3 regions of the Klebsiella sp. HN106 genome follow, and region 3 is predicted to be linked to each of the others. Evidence: predicted binding sites of a transcription regulator. Region 3 holds the regulator's gene; each other region holds the start of a gene.

Region 1 (7,025 bases), on a different contig from region 3:
AGTAAAAAGGGTGAACATGATGTTCACCCTTTTTTGTTGCTGCTGTTGATTAGAAACGGTAGTTAAAGTTCGCGCCGTACAGCCAGGCTTTACCTTCTGATTTAAAGGTATACGGCCCTTCTGTAAATTCGACGTGCTGACCGTGCATATAGGACACACCGACGTCGACGGAAGCATCTTTATTAAAGGCGTAAGTCGTACCGGCGCTGAGCCACAGGCGATCCTGATCCGGGATAGAGATGGAACGATTGGAAGCCGGAACCGGGCTATCATCAAAGGCGATACCGGTACGGAAGGTCCAGTTATCGTCATGGTAATAGGTGGTACCCAGAGCGATACGATAGGAATCTTTAAAACCTTCATCTTTATAGAACAGCGTTTCGCCGCCGCTGGTTTTGGTGGCTTTCAGCTCCTGGAACTGGCTCCAGCTGGTATAAGCCAGGCTGTAGTGAACGGCCCATTTTGGCGCTACGCGGTTATAACCTGAGATTTCCCACATTTCGGGCAGATTCAACGTCAGAGAACCGCCGATTGTCGAACCACCTGTGCCGTAAGGCAGTCCCAGACCGAGGGCAGAGTTAATAGGGTTGAGGGATGACGGCAGACTGCTCTTATAATCTCCGTCAAAATCAACTTTGACCTCAGAGCGGTAGGTTAAGCCGTAGCGGTTGTTTTTATCGACTTCATATAAAATGCCCGCATTCCAGCCGAAGCCCCACTCATCACCCTTCAGACGAGCGATTTGCGTATCGCGGCTGATACCGCCAGCCTGTTGACCAATTGCCGCGGCTTGGGCCGGAGAGAGTTTGCCGGCTTTCACCATTCCCGGTAGCTGCGCGCCGATAATATCCGGTAAATCGCCCGCGTAGCGCTCTAGTTTAGCTCTGGCATAGACGGCGTCAAAGCCTAAACCAAAGCTCCAGTGATCGTTGAGACGATAGGCGCCGCTCAGATTGAGGTTGAGGGTTTCGAGGTCGGTTGTACCGCCCATTGAGCCCGCGGCAAAATCATTGTTGAACTCGGTGGCTAAACCATAGTTAGACGTCAGAGAAGCCCCCCAGCCAAACTGGTCGTTAATCGGCGCCACAAAGTGCAGATTGGGTACCCATGCGGTTGGCGCGATATTGTCCTGGCTGGCGTCATTACCGATAACTGAACTGCCGGTGACGTTGACATCAGGATCGACAAAAATAGCGCCGCCCGAGAAAGTCGGACGGTCGAACATCATAATCAATGCCGGGTTACGGCTGACGTTTCCAGCATCGTCAGCAATAGCTCCTTCACCTGAATAGGCGCGACCAAGGCCCGATGAAGAGAATTCGTTTAACTGAAAGCCTGCCGACCAGGCCTGGCTTGAAACAAGTGCTACAGCCACTGCAAGGGCAGATTGGGTAAGGCGGGTTTTCTGGCTCATGCCCATAACCTCATAGAGTTATTTTTATTTAAACAATGTTACATGCTGTAACAGGAGCGCGAAGTGTAGGGTCTGCTTTACGACAGAGAAATCAGACCAGTGCGCTGAGTATAGGTCTGACCAGATGATATGTTGCAAGTTTGTTTATAAGTTTTTTCAATTGTGATCTAAGAAACGCGATCCAGTTGGCAAATTTGCCGGGGTACCCGCAATCCAAAGTAGGCACTTTTTGTTTTGGATCATTTTTAAGTGTGATTTCGGTCACTTATCTCCTTTGTCGCCATTAACGACTGGAGGCAGGCATGCCCCGGGCGTAAAATAAGCACATTATTTGTCTGGCACCTTGAGTGCATATACAGAGGAAATCTACGATGAGTAAATGCAGTGCTGATGAAACCCCGGTTTGCTGCTGTATGGATGTTGGTACCATCATGGACAACACCGATTGCACCGCATCTTATAGCCGCGTGTTTGCGAACCGCGCCGAAGCGGAAGAAATGCTTGCCGCATTGAGTGAAAGAGCGCGTAATGTTGAATCGGAGCCGTGCAAAATCACCCCGACCTTTACTGATGTTGATGGCGGCGTGAAGCTGGATATCGATTTCGTGTTTAGCTGCGAAGCTGAAACCCTGATTTTCCAGCTCGGCCTGCGTTAATCCCTTCCCAAACGCTCCTCCTCGCAGGGGCGTTATCTTTTCTAATCAATGTGTTTTGGCTCGCACTTTTTCTGTTCCCCGATTGGCTTAATGTAAAATATTAGTTAAAACTGTTATCAGGTCAGACCACTTTGTTTTATCGGTTAACAGGGGAGCGTTATGAGTCAGGCATTACCGCTAGTCACCCGTCAGGGCGATCGTATCGCCATCGTCAGCGGTTTACGTACGCCGTTTGCCCGGCAGGCGACGGCTTTCCACGGCGTTCCAGCCGTTGATTTAGGTAAGCTGGTGGTCGGCGAAATGCTGGCTCGCAGCAATATCCCCGCGGATATAATAGACCTGCTGGTATTTGGTCAGGTGGTACAGATGCCGGAAGCACCGAACATCGCGCGGGAAATTGTGCTGGGTACCGGTATGAGCGTACATACTGATGCCTATAGCGTCAGTCGCGCCTGTGCGACCAGCTTTCAGGCGGTGGCCAACGTCGCGGAGAGCCTGATGGCGGGAACCATTCATGCAGGCATCGCCGGCGGGGCCGACTCCTCTTCCGTATTGCCCATTGGCGTGAGCAAAAAACTTGCCAGAACGCTTGTTGATGCCAACAAAGCCCGCACTTTGGGACAGCGCCTGAAGCTCTTTTCCCGGCTGCGTTTCCGCGATCTTCTCCCTGTGCCACCAGCTGTTGCCGAATATTCCACCGGTCTGCGGATGGGCGATACCGCTGAGCAGATGGCGAAAACGTGGGGTATCACGCGTGAGCGGCAGGATGCGCTGGCGCTTCGTTCGCACCAGCTTGCGGCGAGGGCCTGGGAGGAAGGGAAATTAACGGCAGAAGTCATGACTGCCTACACGCCGCCGTTCCGTGAACCTCTGGAACAGGATAACAACATCCGTAAGAATTCAACGCTGGCAGATTACCAAAAGTTACGTCCGGCCTTCGATCGCAAACACGGTAGCGTGACCGCCGCTAACAGTACGCCGTTAACCGATGGGGCGGCGGCGGTGATCCTGATGACCGAATCCCGGGCTAAAGCGCTTGGGTTAATACCGCTGGGCTACCTGCGCAGCTACGCTTTTACCGCGATTGATGTTCGCCAGGATATGCTGCTGGGTCCGGCGTGGTCGACGCCGCTGGCGCTGGAAAGAGCCGGGCTGACGCTGGCCGATTTAACCCTGATTGATATGCATGAAGCCTTTGCTGCGCAAACGCTGGCGAATTTGCAATGCATGGCCAGCGATCGATTTGCCCGTGAGGTGCTTGGCCGCTCTCAGGCTATCGGCGAAGTCGATGAGAGCAAATTCAACGTGCTTGGCGGTTCGATTGCCTACGGCCATCCCTTTGCCGCCACCGGCGCGCGAATGATTACCCAAACGCTGCATGAACTGCAGCGTCGCGGCGGAGGATTTGGGCTGGTTACCGCCTGCGCGGCGGGTGGGTTGGGTTCAGCTATGGTTCTGGAGGCCGAATGATGGAAACCGTGTCGGCATTTACGCTTGAGGTTCGCCCGGACAATATCGCTGTCATCACCATTGACGCGCCAGGTGAAAAAATGAACACCCTGAAAGCTGAGTTCGCCAGCGAGGTGCGGGGAATTATCCGTCAGCTCCGCGACAATAAAGAACTGCGCGGCGCGGTATTTATTTCCGCAAAAGCGGATAACTTTATCGCCGGGGCCGATATCAACATGATTGCCCGCTGTCATTCCGCTCAGGAAGCGGAGGCGCTGGCCCGTCAGGGGCAGCAAATCATGGCCGAGATCCACGGGCTCCCCATTCCAGTGATCGCCGCAATTCACGGCGCATGCCTGGGCGGAGGCCTGGAACTGGCGCTGGCCTGCCACGGGCGGGTATGCAGCGATGATAATAAAACCCGGCTTGGCCTGCCGGAAGTTCAGTTGGGCCTGCTGCCAGGTTCTGGCGGCACCCAGCGTTTACCGCGATTAATTGGCGTCAGCAGCGCGCTGGAGATGATCCTGACCGGCAAACAGCTTCGCCCGCGCCAGGCTCTGAAGGCGGGACTGGTCGATGAAGTGGTGCCACAGACCATCCTGCTACAAACCGCAGTTGAACGGGCTCTTAAAGGTCGTCCGGCAAGCCGTACCGTCCCGGCGCGCGAACGTATTCTCGCAGGACCTCTCGCCCGCAGCCTGCTGTTTCGTCTGGTAGCGAAAAAGACGCATCACAAAACCCAGGGCAACTACCCGGCAACTGAGCGCATTCTGCAGGTGATTGAGACCGGACTGGCGCAGGGCTGCAGCAGCGGATACGCAGAAGAAGCCCGCGCTTTTGGCGAGCTGGCGATGACGCCGCAATCGCAGGCGCTACGATCGATTTTTTTCGCCAGCACCGATCTAAAAAAGGATCGCGGTGCGGATGCGCAGCCCGTCGCGCTGCGTAGCGTGGGCATTCTTGGCGGAGGACTGATGGGGGGCGGCATCGCCTACGTCACCGCATGCAAAGGAGAATTGCCGGTCCGCATTAAGGACATTCAGCCGCGCGGGATAAATCATGCATTGAAATACAGTTGGGATCTGCTCGATAAACAGGTGCGCCGCCGCTATCTGCGCGCCAGCGAGCGCGATCGCCAGATGGGGTTGATTACCGGTTCGCTGGATTACCAGGGCTTTGCCCATCGCGATGTGGTGATCGAAGCGGTATTTGAAGATCTGACGCTCAAGCAGAAAATGGTCAGCGAAGTGGAACAACACTGCCACCCGGAGACGATCTTTGCCTCTAATACGTCGTCTTTACCGATCGCAGAGATCGCGGCGCAAGCGAGCAGACCGCATCGGGTTATCGGCCTGCACTTTTTCAGCCCGGTAGAAAAAATGCCGCTGGTCGAAGTGATTCCACATCGTGGTACCGATCGGCAGACTATTGCCACGGTGGTAAAGCTGGCGAAGCTGCAGGGGAAAACGCCGATTGTCGTCGCGGATAAAGCCGGATTTTATGTTAACCGAATTCTCGCGCCCTATATTAATGAAGCCATGCGCCTGTTAATAGAAGGGGAGCCGATCGATCACATTGATAAGTCGTTGGTTCAATTTGGCTTTCCGGTAGGGCCAATTCAGCTTCTTGATGAAGTGGGGATCGAGACCGGCACTAAAATTATTCCCGTTCTGGAGGCGGCATGGGGAGAGCGTTTTAGCCCGCCTGCAAACATCATTAGCGCAATTCTGAATGACGATCGCAAAGGGAGAAAAAATAACCGGGGTTTCTATCTTTATGCGGTAAAAGGGCGTAAAAGCAAAAAACGGCCCGACCCGGCGATTTACAACCTGCTGGGTATCGCTTCTCCACAGGCGCGCTTGTCCGCGCAGCAGGTGGCGGAACGCTGCGTCATGATGATGCTCAATGAAGCGGCGCGCTGCTTCGATGAGCAGGTTATTCGCAACGCTCGCGATGGCGATATCGGCGCCGTGTTTGGCATTGGCTTTCCGCCGTTCCTTGGCGGCCCGTTCCGCTATATGGATAGATTGGGTGCGGGGGAAGTCGCAGCGATTTTGCAGCGTCTGGCCGCACAATACGGCCCGCGTTTTACACCATGTGACACTTTGTTACACATGGCCGAGCAGGGGGCGACCTTTTGGCCCGCTGATGAACGTACGACCTAAGTTGTGGTCAAAGAAGGTAAATCCGTTTGTGAATGGCGCAGTGCTTTGGCGATTTTGTAAGCGATAGTTGACTATACTTACGCCATTGAGGTAAAAAACAGCGTTTCATTCGTTGAATGGATCAGGCACAATGCCCGGCCACCGGGTCACCTGCGTATCGTCTACGTGGGTAAGACCGCGGTGCTTCTGGTTAACAAAAGCGGTGCAATATGCAAGTTTTTATCATGCGTCACGGCGACGCTGCCCTCGATGCAGCCAGTGACTCGGTTCGTCCATTAACCGTCTGCGGTTGCGATGAGTCTCGTCAGATGGCAACCTGGCTGAAAGGTCAAAAAGTGGATATTGAGCGAGTTCTTGTCAGTCCCTACCTGCGTGCAGAACAGACGCTGGAAATCGTTGGGGAGTGCATGAATCTGCCAAAAGATGTCGACGTGATGCCGGAACTCACGCCGTGCGGCGATGTTGGCATGGTCAGCGCTTATCTCCAGGCGCTGGCGAATGAAGGTGTGGCGACGGCGCTGGTCGTGTCCCACCTCCCTCTGGTGGGGTACCTCGTCTCAGAGCTGTGCCCGGGGGAAACTCCCCCGATGTTCACCACTTCGGCGATTGCCTGCGTTACGCTTGATGCCAGCGGCAAAGGCGAGTTCAACTGGCAAATGAGCCCCTGCAATTTGAAGATGGCGAAAGCTATCTGATTTCCTCCGGAGCCGACGTTTTACGGAAGCTCCGGCGGTTGCCACTCTTCAACTTCAATCAGTACCAGCAGTGCGGCGTCACCGCCGTACTCTTTTGGTGCCTGATGAAACGCCATGATATGCGGGTGCTGAGCCAGCCATAGCGGCGTTTGCTGTTTGAGAATATGCTTCCCATGCCCGTGCATTACGCAGGCGCAAAATACGTGCTCGCGACGGCAGGCGGCAATCAACGCCCCCAGCTCCTGCTTGGCCTGCTGCTGGGTCAAACCGTGCAGATCGAGAAACAGCTCCGGCGAATAATCACCCCGACGCAGTTTTTTCAGCTCAAAGTGGCTGACGTCCGCACGCACATACTTCACCGATCCTTCGGTATTCAGCAACGGCTGAAACTCATCAGAAAAGTAGTGGCTGTTATCGGCCTGCTCCTGGAGCAGCCGCTTGGGCGGTACTTCAGCGATTTTTTTGCGCTGCGGACGGTGAACAATGGTGTCCTGCTTAATCTGACGAGTGCCGGTCATTAGCTGCCGGAACAATGCCTGATCCTCCTCGCTTAGCGTTGTTTTCTTTTTCATTACCTGGTCTCATTTTTTCTTTGCCGGTAGTTTACCCGACTCGCCACGCATCCAGGCAAGGAAAACCTCTTTTT
Region 2 (7,025 bases), on a different contig from region 3:
CGCGGTGACCAGCGAGATCAAAGCTAAATTACTGGCTGACGATATCGTCCCGTCGCGTAACGTGAAAGTTGAGACCACCGATGGCGTCGTACATTTATCCGGCACGGTCGAGTCCAGCAAGCAGTCGGAACGTGCTGAAGGCATTGCTAAAGCCGTTTCCGGCGTCAAAAGCGTGAAGAACGATCTTAGCGTTAAATAAATCCATTCATTAAAAGAATTTATTCTGCGGTCTTTCCGCAGGATGTGTAGCACCACAGGGTTGTGTATGCGCGGCCTGAGTGCGCAGAAAATCGACCGTCATTAACTATGGTAAGGAGAGACGTATGTTTAGATGGGGCATTATTTTTCTGGTGATCGCTTTAATTGCCGCCGCTCTGGGTTTTGGTGGCCTGGCAGGTACCGCTGCCTGGGCTGCTAAAATTGTCTTTGTTGTCGGTATTATTCTGTTCCTGGTCAGCCTGTTCACCGGCCGTCGACGTCCCTAGACGTTAATCAGTGAAATACCGTCTTACATAAAGCCAGTCAATGAGACTGGCTTTCTCTGTTTCAGGGCGTTAAAAATTGCGTTACCTTTGTTTTTATAATAAGCCAGACAGGAAAGCAGGGTGGGGCAGCGAATTCCCGTGACGTTGGGCAACATTACGCCGTTATCTGTTAAACCCTTCCAGCCGGGCAGGCTTGCGCTGGTGTGCGAAGGTGGGGGACAGAGGGGCATTTTTACCGCCGGGGTGCTGGACGAATTTATGCGCGCGGGATTTAACCCGTTCGATATGCTGTTTGGCACCTCTGCCGGGGCGCAAAATCTCTCGGCCTATCTGTGCAACCAGCCCGGCTATGCCCGCAAGGTGATCACCCGCTACACCACCGCCCGCGAGTTTTTCGACCCGATGCGTTTTGTCCGCGGAGGCAACCTCATCGATCTCGACTGGCTGGTCGACAGCACCGCCAAAAAAATGCCGCTGGCGATGGCTTATGCTGAAGACCGTTTTGCTCAGGGTAAAGAGTTCTGGATGTGCGCCTGCCGCGGCGATGATTATACGCCCAACTACTTTTCCCCTACCCAGCAAACCTGGCTCGATCTGATTCGCGCCTCCAGCGCGATTCCCGGTTTTTACCGCAGCGGCGTTATGCTGGATGGGGTGAGCTATCTGGACGGCGGCGTCAGCGATGCGATCCCGGTGCAGGAGGCCGCCCGTCGGGGCGCGCAAACAATTGTAGTGATCCGCACCGTGCCTTCGCAGATGTACTACACCCCGCAGTGGTTTAAACGGATGGAGCGCTGGCTTGGCGAAAGTAGCCTGCAGCCGTTTGTGAATCTGGTACAGCACCACGAAACCACCTATCGCTCCACGCAAGAGTTCATTGAGAAGCCGCCGGGTAAGCTGAGAATTCTGGAAATATATCCACAGAAGCCATTGAAAAGTATGGCGTTAGGCAGCCGTCTTCCTGCTTTACTGGAAGACTACAAAACCGGGCGCCAGTGCGGGCGCTATTTCCTCGCTACGGTCGGTAAACTGCTGGCCGACAGGCCTCCTTTGCTGCGTCATGCGCCACGCATTGCGGTACCGAAAACGGTGGTTATCCCGCCGGCGCCCGTGGCCAACGAGATCCCTCAGGTTCCGGTCATCGCGGCTGAGCAGGCCAATGATGCCAGCTTTGATAATGAGGACCTCGCGTGACCTTGCGATTGATTGATACCCACTGTCACTTCGATTTCCCTCCTTTCACCGGCGACGAAACTGCCAGTATTGCCCGAGCGGCTCAGGCTGGCGTGAGGCAAATCATCGTACCGGCGACGGAAGCGGATAACTTTGCCCGCGTATTAGGGCTTGCGGCGCAGTATGCTCCGCTCTACGCGGCCCTGGGGCTTCATCCGATAGTAATTGAGCGGCATGAAGAAGAGAGTCTGGCGCGGCTTGAAGCCTGCCTGGCGAAACGCGATGCTAAGCTGATCGCGGTTGGGGAAATTGGCCTCGATCTCTATCGCGAAGATCCGCAGTTCGAGCGCCAGATTTCTCTCCTGGAGGCGCAGTTGCGTCTGGCGAAACGCTACGACTTGCCGGTCATCCTCCACTCCAGACGCACTCATGACAAGCTGGCGATGCTGCTAAAAAAGCACGCTTTACCGCGTACCGGCGTGGTGCACGGTTTTGCCGGTAGTCTTCAGCAAGCCGAACGTTTTGTCCAGCTGGGCTATAAAATCGGCGTTGGCGGTACCATTACCTACCCGCGCGCCAGCAAGACCCGCGATGTGATGGCGCAGCTACCACTTTCTGCGCTGTTACTGGAGACCGATGCGCCGGATATGCCGTTAAACGGTTTCCAGGGGCAGCCGAACAGGCCTGAGCAAGCGGCTCGCGTCTTCACCGCCTTATGTGAGCTACGCTCTGAGCCTGCTGAAGAGATAGCTAATACCATGTTTTGTAATACAAAAGAGGTTTTTGCTATTTTATAACCTTTTATTGAGTGACTTGTGTCTCATTCCTGCCTTTTTATCTCATTGTTTTGCCTAAAATGTGTGAGCTGTGATGAGCGTGATGGTTCCATGCCGTTATAATCGCGGGGTTTTACGCTGAACTATCAATACACAGGGATTCTGTATGCAAATTATCATGGGACTTATCGGCATGGTGGTGCTGTTAGCCATCGCAGTGCTCCTCTCCAGTAATCGAAAAGCCATCAACCTGCGCACCGTCCTCGGCGCCTGGATTATCCAGGTGGGGATCGGCGCGTTAATTCTCTACGTGCCGGCCGGGCGCACGGCGCTGCTGGCCATGTCTAACGGCGTTGCCAACGTGATTGCTTACGGCAATGAAGGGATCGGCTTTATTTTCGGCGGTCTGGTTTCCGACAAGATGTTTGAGGTCTTCGGCGGCGGCGGGTTTGTTTTTGCCCTGCGCGTCCTGCCGGTCATTGTCTTCTTCTCATCGCTGATCGCCGTGCTTTATTACCTGGGCATTATGCAGTTTGTGATCCGCATACTCGGCGGGGCGCTGCGCGCGGTACTGAAAACCTCGCGCACGGAATCGCTCTCTGCCACGGCGAATATTTTTGTTGGCCAGACCGAAGCGCCGCTGGTCGTGCGTCCTTACATCGCCACCATGACGCGCTCTGAGCTATTTGCGGTGATGTGCGGGGGCCTGGCTTCGGTCGCAGGCTCCGTTCTGGCCGGTTATGCCCAGATGGGCGTACCGTTAGAATATCTGATTGCCGCTTCATTTATGGCGGCACCGGGCGGCCTGCTGTTTGCGAAAATTATCGTGCCGGAAACCGAGCAGCCGCAAGATAGCCCGGCGCTGGAAAAAAATGACGCCGATCCGGAAGCGCCGGCAAACGTACTGGATGCTGCCGCATCCGGGGCAGCTTCGGGGATGCAGCTGGCGCTTAACGTTGGCGCGATGCTGCTGGCGTTTATCGCGCTGATTGCGCTGGTTAACGGGATCCTCTCCGGCGTGGGCGGCTGGTTTAACTACCCGGATCTGTCGCTGCAAATGATTCTCGGCTGGGTCTTCTCGCCGCTGGCGTGGGTGATTGGCGTTCCATGGAGTGAAGCCACCGTGGCCGGCTCATTTATCGGCCAGAAGCTGATCATCAATGAGTTTGTAGCCTATATGAATTTCGGCGAATATCTGAAAGCCGACGCCGAGGTGGCTGCCGCAGGTTTGCAGGTCATTTCAACCCACACTAAGGCCATTATCTCCTTTGCCCTTTGCGGTTTTGCCAACCTGTCATCCATTGCCATTCTGATTGGCGGTTTAGGCGGTATGGCGCCCAATCGCCGCCAGGAAATCGCACAGCTGGGCATGCGGGCGGTGGCGGCGGGTACGCTCTCAAATCTGATGAGCGCCACCATCGCAGGCGTCTTCCTCGCGCTATAACGCGTCCTTCAGCGAGAAAATACCGGTGGCGGCGCTGCCGCCGGTATTTTTATCACAATTGTTAAAATTCCATCATCCTGCAACGCTCTGTTTTTCCATCGTTAGTGCTCTTTTTCGCCGTTGTTCGCACAAAATGACCCTGCTGATATCGAGTTGTCGCGTTCGGATATGTTATAATAATAACATTCCGTCGGGCCGGAGCTTGCTGTTTATGCTTATAAAGTGCTGTACGCTCATGAAGCCCGGGCTTGGCTATTTAGTGTGATTTAAATCACGTCACAGCAATGCAAATTGGCAATTAGTTTTCATTAACTGTGATGTATATCGAAGTGTGGCGGCGAGGCAATGTTACAATAGTAACAGACTCGCAAGGTGAACAAACTTTTAACCGGCAATACGCCGTCGGAGTATGAAATGACTGATTTAACTGCCAGCAGCCTGCGCGCGTTGAAACTGATGGACCTGACCACCCTGAATGATGACGACACTAATGAGAAAGTGATCGCGTTGTGTCATCAGGCCAAAACACCGGTAGGGAATACCGCCGCAGTGTGTATCTACCCGCGCTTTATCCCGATCGCGCGCAAAACGCTGAACGAACAGGGAACCCCGGATATCCGCATTGCGACGGTGACCAACTTCCCGCACGGTAACGATGATATCGATATTGCGCTGGCGGAAACCCGCGCGGCGATTGCCTACGGCGCGGATGAAGTCGACGTCGTCTTCCCTTATCGCGCGCTGATTGCGGGCAACGAACAGGTGGGTTTTGACCTGGTCAAAGCCTGTAAAGAAGCCTGCGCGGCAGCAAACGTGCTGCTGAAAGTCATTATCGAAACCGGCGAGCTGAAAGAAGAAGCGCTGATTCGTAAAGCGTCTGAAATTTCCATCAAAGCCGGCGCTGATTTTATCAAAACGTCGACCGGTAAAGTTCCGGTGAATGCGACCCCGGAAAGCGCGCGCATTATGCTGGAAGTCATCCGCGATATGGGTGTTCAGCAGAGCGTTGGCTTCAAACCGGCAGGCGGCGTGCGCAGCGCGGAAGACGCGCAAAAGTTCCTCGCCATTGCTGATGAGCTGTTCGGGGCCGACTGGGCCGATTCTCGCCACTATCGCTTCGGCGCTTCCAGCCTGCTGGCAAGCCTGCTGAAAGCGTTGGGTCACGGCGATGGTAAGAGCGCCAGCAGCTACTAATACGTAATTTGTCTGACCTTAAGGCCGGATGTCGTCCGGCCTGAGGTTAGTCTTTGACTCTTTCCTCGGGAGGTAATCTTGTTTCTCGCACAAGAAATTATTCGTAAAAAACGTGATGGTCATGCGCTGAGCGATGAAGAAATTCGTTTTTTCATTAACGGTATCCGCGATAACACCATCTCTGAAGGGCAGATCGCCGCGCTGGCGATGACCATTTTTTTCCACGATATGTCTATGCCGGAACGCGTTTCGCTGACCATGGCGATGCGGGATTCAGGAACCGTCCTCGACTGGAAGAGCCTTAATCTTAACGGCCCAATTGTCGATAAACACTCTACCGGCGGCGTAGGCGATGTGACTTCCCTGATGCTGGGGCCGATGGTCGCTGCCTGCGGCGGCTATGTACCGATGATCTCCGGCCGCGGACTCGGTCATACCGGCGGTACGCTGGACAAGCTGGAAGCGATCCCCGGTTTCGATATCTTCCCGGACGATAGCCGCTTCCGTGAAATCATTAAAGATGTCGGCGTCGCGATTATCGGGCAGACCAGCTCTCTGGCACCGGCGGACAAACGTTTTTACGCCACGCGTGATATCACCGCGACGGTGGACTCTATCCCGCTGATCACCGCCTCGATTCTCGCCAAGAAGCTGGCGGAAGGGCTGGACGCGCTGGTGATGGATGTCAAAGTCGGCAGCGGCGCCTTTATGCCCACTTATGAGCTTTCCGCCGCGCTGGCCGAAGCGATCGTCGGCGTTGCTAATGGCGCCGGCGTGCGGACGACAGCCCTGTTGACCGATATGAACCAGGTGCTGGCTTCCAGCGCCGGTAATGCGGTGGAAGTGCGGGAAGCCGTGCAGTTCCTCACCGGCGAGTACCGCAATCCGCGGCTGCTTGAGGTGACGATGGCGCTCTGCGTTGAGATGCTGATTTCCGGCAAGCTGGCGGAGAACGATGCCGATGCGCGGGCTAAGCTTCAGGCGGTGCTTGATAACGGTAAAGCCGCAGAAGTCTTTGGCCGGATGGTGGCGGCGCAAAAAGGCCCTGGCGATTTCGTGGAAAACTACGATAAATACCTGCCGGGCGCGATGCTAAGCAAAGCGGTCTACGCCGAAGGCGAAGGATTTGTTGCCGAAATGGACACTCGCGCGCTGGGCATGGCGGTGGTCTCTATGGGCGGCGGTCGCCGTCAGGCTGCAGATCTAATTGATTACAGCGTCGGCTTCACCGACATGGTTCCCCTCGGCGCGCGCATTGATACGCAGCAGCCGCTGGCGGTTATCCATGCGAAAGATGAGAACAGCTGGCAGGAAGCGGCCAAAGCAGTGAAAGCGGCCATAAAACTTGACGATAAAGCGCCTGAAATTACGCCGACAGTCTATCGTCGTATCACCGAATAGTTATATACTGATCTGATCGCTTTTTTGCAGCGCAAAAGGTACGGAGAATAATATGAAACGTGCATTTATTATGGTGCTGGACTCATTCGGCATCGGTGCGACTGAAGACGCTGAACGCTTTGGCGACGTCGGTTCAGACACCATGGGCCATATTGCAGAAGCTTGTGCCAAAGGCGAGGCTGACAACGGCCGTAAAGGTCCGCTCAATTTGCCTAATCTGACCCGCCTGGGGCTGGTTAAGGCCCATGAAGGTTCTACCGGTAAAGTTGCAGCCGGTATGGACGGCAACGCGGAAGTTATCGGCGCTTACGCATGGGCGCATGAGCTCTCTTCCGGCAAAGACACCCCGTCAGGCCACTGGGAAATCGCCGGCGTGCCGGTTCTGTTTGACTGGGGCTACTTTCCTGAGCATGAAAACAGCTTCCCGCAGGAGCTGCTTGATAAACTGGTTAAGCGCGCAAATCTGCCGGGCTACCTCGGCAACTGCCACTCTTCCGGTACCGTTATCCTCGATCAACTGGGCGAAGAGCATATGAAAACCGGCAAGCCGAT
Region 3 (7,025 bases):
TATTCATATCGAACAGCAAACGATGTTCGAATACACCGGCAACTACAGCTCTTTCGAAGTGCAGCGCGCAACCCGCCTTTCTCAACAACAAGCGATGTATGAGAGCCAGCAGCAGCGCGTGGCCCATCTGCAGAGCTATATCGATCGTTTCCGCGCGAAAGCGACCAAAGCCAAGCAGGCGCAAAGCCGTATCAAAATGCTCGAGCGTATGGAGCTCATCGCCCCTGCCCACGTTGATAATCCGTTCCACTTTAGCTTCCGTGCGCCGGAAAGCCTGCCCAATCCACTGCTGAAGATGGAAAAAGTCAGCGCCGGCTATGGCGAGCGCGTCATTCTCGATTCGATCAAGCTGAATCTGGTTCCAGGGTCGCGCATCGGTCTGCTGGGGCGTAACGGAGCAGGTAAATCCACGCTGATTAAGCTGCTGGCCGGCGAGCTACAGCCGCTGCGCGGTGAAATTGGCCTGGCGAAAGGCATCAAGCTTGGCTACTTTGCTCAGCACCAGCTTGAATTCCTGCGCGCGGACGAATCCCCGCTCCAGCATCTTGCCCGCCTGGCGCCGCAGGAGCTGGAGCAGAAACTGCGCGACTATCTGGGCGGTTTCGGGTTCCAGAGCGACAAAGTCAACGAAGAGACAAAGCGTTTCTCCGGCGGCGAGAAGGCGCGCCTGGTGCTGGCGCTGATCGTCTGGCAACGCCCTAACCTGCTGCTGCTTGATGAACCGACCAACCACCTCGATCTCGACATGCGCCAGGCGCTAACTGAAGCGTTAATTGATTTTGAAGGCGCCCTGGTGGTGGTCTCCCACGACCGCCATCTGATTCGTTCCACTACCGACGATCTTTATCTGGTGCACGATAGCAAAGTCGAACCTTTCGACGGCGATCTCGAAGATTACCAGCAGTGGTTGAGCGACTCGCAAAAGCAGGAAAGCCAGGCATCGGAAGAACCGAAAGAAAACGGCAACAGCGCCCAGGCGCGTAAAGATCAGAAACGCCGCGAAGCCGAGCTGCGTACGCAAACCCAGCCGCTGCGTAAAGAGATTATCCGTCTGGAAAAAGAGATGGAGAAGCTCAACGCCCAGCTGGCGCAGGCGGAAGAGAAGCTCGGCGACAGCGGCCTGTACGATCAAAGCCGTAAAGCAGAGCTTACCGAATGTTTACAGCAGCAGGCCAGCGCAAAGTCCGGCCTCGAAGAGTGTGAAATGGCCTGGCTGGATGCGCAGGAACAGCTGGAGCAGATGCTGCAGGAAGGCTAGCGGCAACATGCGCTACAGCGAGGCGGGGAAACCCGCCTGTTTACCTCTCTCTCCGCGGCTTTTTACACGTAACCTGCCTACCGATTAGCCGCAAGACCACATATTGGCTAACCTGCGTACTTCATGCGCGGTATAGTATGGATAAAGATTATTAATTGCTCTGGTGCTATGGTTGATATCACTCCTACAGAAATGACGCCCCCGGAAAACGACTCGCAGCAGTTTCATCCGATGCGCGGCGTAGGTAATCGTCATTTGCAAACCATGTTGCCGCGGCTAATCCGTCGCAAACTCCGTTTCACTCCCCACTGGCAGCGTCTTGAACTGCCGGATGGCGACTTTGTCGATCTGGCCTGGAGTGAAGATCCTTCTCAGGCACGCCATAAACCCAGACTGGTGGTATTTCATGGCCTGGAGGGCAGCCTGCACAGCCCTTACGCACACGGACTTATCCATGCGGCAATGCAGCGCGGCTGGCTGGGCGTGGTGATGCATTTTCGCGGCTGTAGCGGCGAACCCAACCGAAATAACCGCATCTACCATTCGGGCGAAACGGAAGACGGCTCCTGGTTTCTGCGCTGGCTCCAGCGCGAATACGGTTCGGCACCGACCGCAGCGGTAGGTTATTCGCTCGGGGGCAATATGCTGGGCTGCCTGCTGGCAAAAGAAGGCGACGACATTCCGGTCGATGCCGCGGTAATCGTCTCGGCTCCGTTTATGCTGGAAGCCTGTAGCTATCATATGGATAAAGGTTTCTCACGCGTTTATCAGCGCTATTTGCTTAATCTGCTAAAAGCCAACGCCGCACGTAAGCTAAAAGCCTATCCTGGCTCTCTGCCCGTCGATTTACGTCAGCTAAAAAGCATGCGCCGTATCCGCGAATTTGACGACAGCATCACCGCGAGGATCCACGGTTTTGCCGATGCGCTGGACTATTATCGCCAGTGCAGCGCCATGCCGCGCTTAAGCGATATCACGAAGCCCACGCTGATTATTCACGCAAAAGACGACCCTTTTATGGACCATCACTCGATACCGCCGCAGGAACAATTGCCGGCGAATGTCGAGTATCAGCTGACGGAGCACGGCGGGCACGTTGGGTTCGTCGGCGGTACCTTGCGTAAGCCAGAGATGTGGCTTGAAAGACGCATTCCGGATTGGCTAACCCGCTGGTTAGGAGGAAAATTATGATCATACCCTGGCAAGAGCTCGCTCCCGAAACGCTGGATAGCCTGATCGAAAGTTTTGTCTTGCGCGAAGGCACCGATTATGGTGAACATGAACGTTCGCTGGTTGATAAAGTCTCTGATGTAAAACAGCAGCTAAAAAGCGGAGAGGCCGTGCTGGTATGGTCAGAGCTGCACGAGACGGTCAACATCATGCCCCGCAAGCAGTTTCACGGCTAAGGCGGCACACACTATCGTTTATCCAGGGAGTTGTTATGTCTGCCAAACATCCGGTGATTGCCGTCACGGGCTCCAGCGGCGCGGGTACCACAACCACCAGCCTCGCTTTCCGCAAAATCTTCGCCCAGCTGAATCTGCATGCCGCTGAAGTCGAAGGGGATAGCTTTCACCGCTACACCCGCCCGGAAATGGACATGGCGATCCGCAAAGCGCGGGATCAGGGCAAACATATCAGCTACTTCGGCCCAGAGGCCAACGACTTTGGCCTGCTGGAACAGACGTTTTCTGAGTATGGGCTAAGCGGCAAAGGCCAGTCGCGCAAGTATTTACATACCTATGACGAAGCCGTGCCGTGGAACCAGGTTCCGGGGACCTTCACGCCCTGGCAGCCGCTGCCCGAGCCGACTGACGTCCTCTTTTACGAAGGCCTGCACGGCGGCGTCGTGACGCCGCAGCACAACGTCGCAAACCATGTCGACCTTCTGGTCGGCGTGGTGCCCATCGTCAATCTTGAGTGGATCCAGAAGCTTATCCGCGACACCAGCGAACGCGGCCACTCTCGGGAGGCGGTGATGGACTCGGTGGTCCGCTCGATGGAGGACTACATCAACTTTATCACCCCGCAGTTTTCGCGCACCCATCTCAACTTCCAGCGCGTCCCCACGGTGGATACGTCCAATCCCTTTGCGGCCAAAGCCATCCCTTCCCTGGATGAAAGCTTCGTGGTGATTCATTTCCGCAACCTGAAAAATATCGATTTTCCGTGGCTTCTGGCGATGCTTCAGGGTTCGTTTATCTCACATATGAACACGCTGGTGGTACCGGGCGGAAAAATGGGGCTGGCGATGGAGCTGATTATGGCGCCGCTGGTTGAACGGCTGATGGAAGGCAAGAAAATAAGCTAGCTGCGATCGCCCCGGCGGCAACATAACCTACCGGGGTCGGTTCCGTTTATCCTTCGATCACTTCATAAGAGTGAGTAATGTTTACCGCCTTCTCAAGCATCAGCGCCACCGAGCAGTATTTTTCCGCCGACAGGTCAACGGCGCGGGAAACGGCCGCGTCTTTTAACTCCTTACCGGTCACGATAAAGTGCAGATTGATATGGGTAAACAGACGCGGCGCCTCTTCGCGACGCTCCGAGGTCAGCTTAACTTCGCAGTTGGTGACGTTATGACGCCCCTTCTGCAAAATGGAAACCACGTCAATCGCGCTGCACCCGCCTGCCGCCATTAGCACCATTTCCATCGGGCTGGGCGCTTTATCCCCGGAATTACCGTCCATCAGAATCTGGTGGCCAGAAGCCGACTCACCGATGAAGGTTAACCCTTCAACCCACTTCACTCGCGCTTGCATAAATTTAACTCCAGGGCTGTAATTTTCCTGACAGATTACGCGTAGATAACAATTCTCGCAACGGAAGGCGACCTGGGTCATGCTGAAGCGAGACACCAGGAGACATGCGGCGAAAGCTATGCTAAAACAGTCTGGATGCTACAGTAATACATTGATGTACTGCATGTATGCAGAGGAGTTCACATTACAGGCTGCAGAACACTTTCAGCCGGATTCCCAGGTATAGGGATTCAATACGATTGCATGCCCGGATGCCGTGTAGTGTCGGCACCCGGAGATAGCTTATAACAGAGGATAACCGCGCATGGTGCTTGGCAAACCGCAAACAGACCCTACCCTTGAATGGTTCTTGTCTCATTGCCACATTCATAAGTACCCATCAAAGAGCACGCTGATCCACCAGGGTGAAAAAGCAGAAACGTTGTACTACATCGTTAAGGGCTCCGTGGCTGTACTCATCAAGGATGAAGAAGGTAAAGAGATGATCCTCTCTTACCTCAACCAGGGCGATTTCATCGGTGAATTAGGCCTGTTTGAAGAAGGTCAGGAGCGTAGCGCCTGGGTACGTGCGAAAACCGCATGTGAAGTGGCCGAAATCTCCTACAAAAAATTCCGTCAGCTGATCCAGGTTAACCCGGATATCCTGATGCGTCTCTCTTCGCAGATGGCGCGCCGTCTGCAGGTTACGTCGGAAAAAGTGGGCAACCTCGCTTTCCTCGACGTGACTGGTCGTATCGCCCAGACGCTGCTGAACCTGGCAAAACAGCCGGATGCGATGACCCACCCGGACGGTATGCAAATTAAAATTACCCGCCAGGAAATCGGTCAGATTGTCGGATGCTCTCGCGAAACCGTTGGCCGCATCCTGAAAATGCTGGAAGATCAAAACCTGATCTCGGCACACGGTAAAACTATCGTCGTCTACGGTACCCGTTAAGTCGGTAAAACGGCGTATTGCCTGACAATACGCCGTTTTTGTTTTCCCCTCATGTGGCGCAGGCTGATTTACCACCCGGAAGTCAACTATGCACTGCGGCAAACGCTGGTGTTGTGTCTGCCGGTTGCGATAGGGCTTCTGTTCGGTCATCTACAGCAGGGGCTGCTGTTTTCTCTTGTTCCCGCCTGCTGCAACGTTGCCGGGCTGGATACACCGCATAAGCGTTTCTTTAAACGCCTGATTATCGGCGGCTGCCTGTTTGCCGGCAGTAGCCTTATCGTTCAACTCCTTCTGCAGCGAGAAATACCTTTGCCGCTGATCCTCACGGGTCTGGCGCTCATCCTCGGCGTCACGGCCGAAATCAGCTCTCTGCACGCAAGGCTGCTGCCCGCCTCGCTTATCGCGGCTATATTTACGCTCAGTCTCGCGGGCAACATGCCGATCTGGGAGCCGCTGCTGATCTACGCGCTCGGGACGTTATGGTATGGCGTTTTTAACTGGGTCTGGTTCTGGCTTTGGCGCGAACAGCCGCTGCGCGAATCCTTAAGTCTGCTGTATCGCGAGCTGGCCAATTATTGCGAGGCCAAATACAGTCTGCTTACCCAGCATACGGACCCCTCAACATCGTTGCCGCCGCTGCTTAATCGACAGCAAAAGGTGGTAGATCTGATAACCCAGTGCTATCAGCAGATGCATATGTTGGCGGCCAACCAGCGCAGCGATCATAAACGCCTGCTGCGCGCATTCCAGGTTGGACTGGACCTGCAGGAGCATATTTCCGTCAGCCTTCATCAGCCGGAAGAGGTGCAAAAACTGGTGGAGCGCAGCCATGCGGAAGCGGTGATTCGCTGGAACGCGCAAACCGTTGCCGCCCGCCTGCGGGTGCTGGCGGACGATCTCCTTTACCATCGTTATCCTCAGCGCTTTCAGATGGATAAACAGATCGGTGCGCTGGAAAAAATCGCCTGGCAGCATCCCGATAACCCGGTCGGGCAGTTTTGCGCCTGGCATTTCAGCCGTATTGCCCGGGTTCTGCGCACCCAGCGGCCGCTGTACGCGCGTAACCTGATGGCGGATAAAACCCGTCGCCTGCCGCTGCTGCCTGCCCTGAAAAACTATCTGTCGCTTAAGTCGCCGGCCTTACGAAATGCGGCGCGTATCAGCGTGATGCTGAGCGTCGCCAGCCTGATGGGCAGCGCGCTAAACCTGCCAAAACCCTACTGGATCCTGATGACGGTTCTGTTCGTGACGCAAAACGGCTACGGCGCCACCCGAGTACGCATCGTCCACCGGGCTGCAGGAACCATTGCCGGGCTGGTCATTGCCGGACTGACGCTGCACTTTCACGTCCCTGAAGGCTATACGCTGACCGCGATGCTCTTTATCACGCTGTTAAGCTATCTGATTATCCGCAAGAACTACGGCTGGGCGATGGTCGGATTTACGGTAACGGCAGTGTATACCCTGCAGCTACTCACCCTGAACGGCGAACAGTTTATCGTTGCCAGGCTGATTGATACGCTGATTGGCTGCCTGATCGCCTTCGGGGGTATGGTCTGGCTATGGCCGCAATGGCAAAGCGGCCTGCTGCGCAAAAATGCCCACGATGCGCTGGAAGCCGATCAGGATGCTATCAGGCTGATCCTCAGCGACGACCATCAGGCCCCGGCGCTGGCCTATCAGCGAATGCGCGTCAACCAGGCGCATAACGCGCTGTTTAACTCGCTGAATCAGGCAATGCAGGAACCCGGTTTTAACTCGCACTATCTGGAAGATATGAAGCTGTGGGTTACCCACAGCCAGTTTATTGTCGAGCATATCAACGCCATGACCACCCTGGCGCGCGAGCACAATATGCTCACGCCAGATCTGGCGCAACGTTATCTGGAGTCCTGCGAGATTGCGCTCCAGCGCTGCCAGCAGCGGCTGGATTCCGATGGGCCGGGCAGCGCAGGGGATGTGAATATCATGGAGGCGCAGGATGCGGAGGTTCCTCGCGGCCCGCTCAGTACAATGGAGCAGCATCTGCAGCGCATCCTCGGGCATCTGAACACCATGCACACGATTT

What was found. The regulator CRP, encoded in region 3, controls carbon source genes, mostly activating them, when cyclic AMP is high. The targets are predictions, from matches to a motif close to ATGTGANNNNNNTCACAT.
Region 1: a site for CRP is predicted at 1,664-1,681, ahead of ACSIPU_RS13665 (YfcZ/YiiS family protein). Genes of this name have one in related genera too.
Region 2: a site for CRP is predicted at 4,138-4,155, ahead of deoC (deoxyribose-phosphate aldolase). Genes of this name have one in related genera too.

What each region holds. Positions count from the first base shown of each region.
Region 1 is NZ_JBLURD010000004.1:210,876-217,900, forward strand. Features, by position in the region: gene fadL (long-chain fatty acid transporter FadL) at 50-1,414, opposite strand; gene ACSIPU_RS13665 (YfcZ/YiiS family protein) at 1,786-2,070, shown strand; gene fadI (acetyl-CoA C-acyltransferase FadI) at 2,230-3,540, shown strand; gene fadJ (fatty acid oxidation complex subunit alpha FadJ) at 3,540-5,684, shown strand; gene sixA (phosphohistidine phosphatase SixA) at 5,894-6,379, shown strand; gene smrB (endonuclease SmrB) at 6,400-6,951, opposite strand.
Region 2 is NZ_JBLURD010000008.1:79,518-86,542, reverse strand. Features, by position in the region: gene osmY (molecular chaperone OsmY) at 1-199, shown strand, start outside; gene ACSIPU_RS18940 (DUF1328 domain-containing protein) at 324-485, shown strand; gene ACSIPU_RS18935 (patatin-like phospholipase family protein) at 606-1,679, shown strand; gene ACSIPU_RS18930 (metal-dependent hydrolase) at 1,676-2,455, shown strand; gene ACSIPU_RS18925 (NupC/NupG family nucleoside CNT transporter) at 2,601-3,878, shown strand; gene deoC (deoxyribose-phosphate aldolase) at 4,293-5,072, shown strand; gene deoA (thymidine phosphorylase) at 5,151-6,473, shown strand; gene deoB (phosphopentomutase) at 6,526-7,025, shown strand, end outside.
Region 3 is NZ_JBLURD010000011.1:165,640-172,664, reverse strand. Features, by position in the region: gene ACSIPU_RS22135 (ABC transporter ATP-binding protein) at 1-1,258, shown strand, start outside; gene ACSIPU_RS22130 (hydrolase) at 1,451-2,449, shown strand; gene ACSIPU_RS22125 (YheU family protein) at 2,446-2,664, shown strand; gene ACSIPU_RS22120 (phosphoribulokinase) at 2,700-3,569, shown strand; gene ACSIPU_RS22115 (OsmC family protein) at 3,616-4,020, opposite strand; gene crp (cAMP-activated global transcriptional regulator CRP) at 4,325-4,957, shown strand; gene ACSIPU_RS22105 (YccS/YhfK family putative transporter) at 5,009-7,025, shown strand, end outside.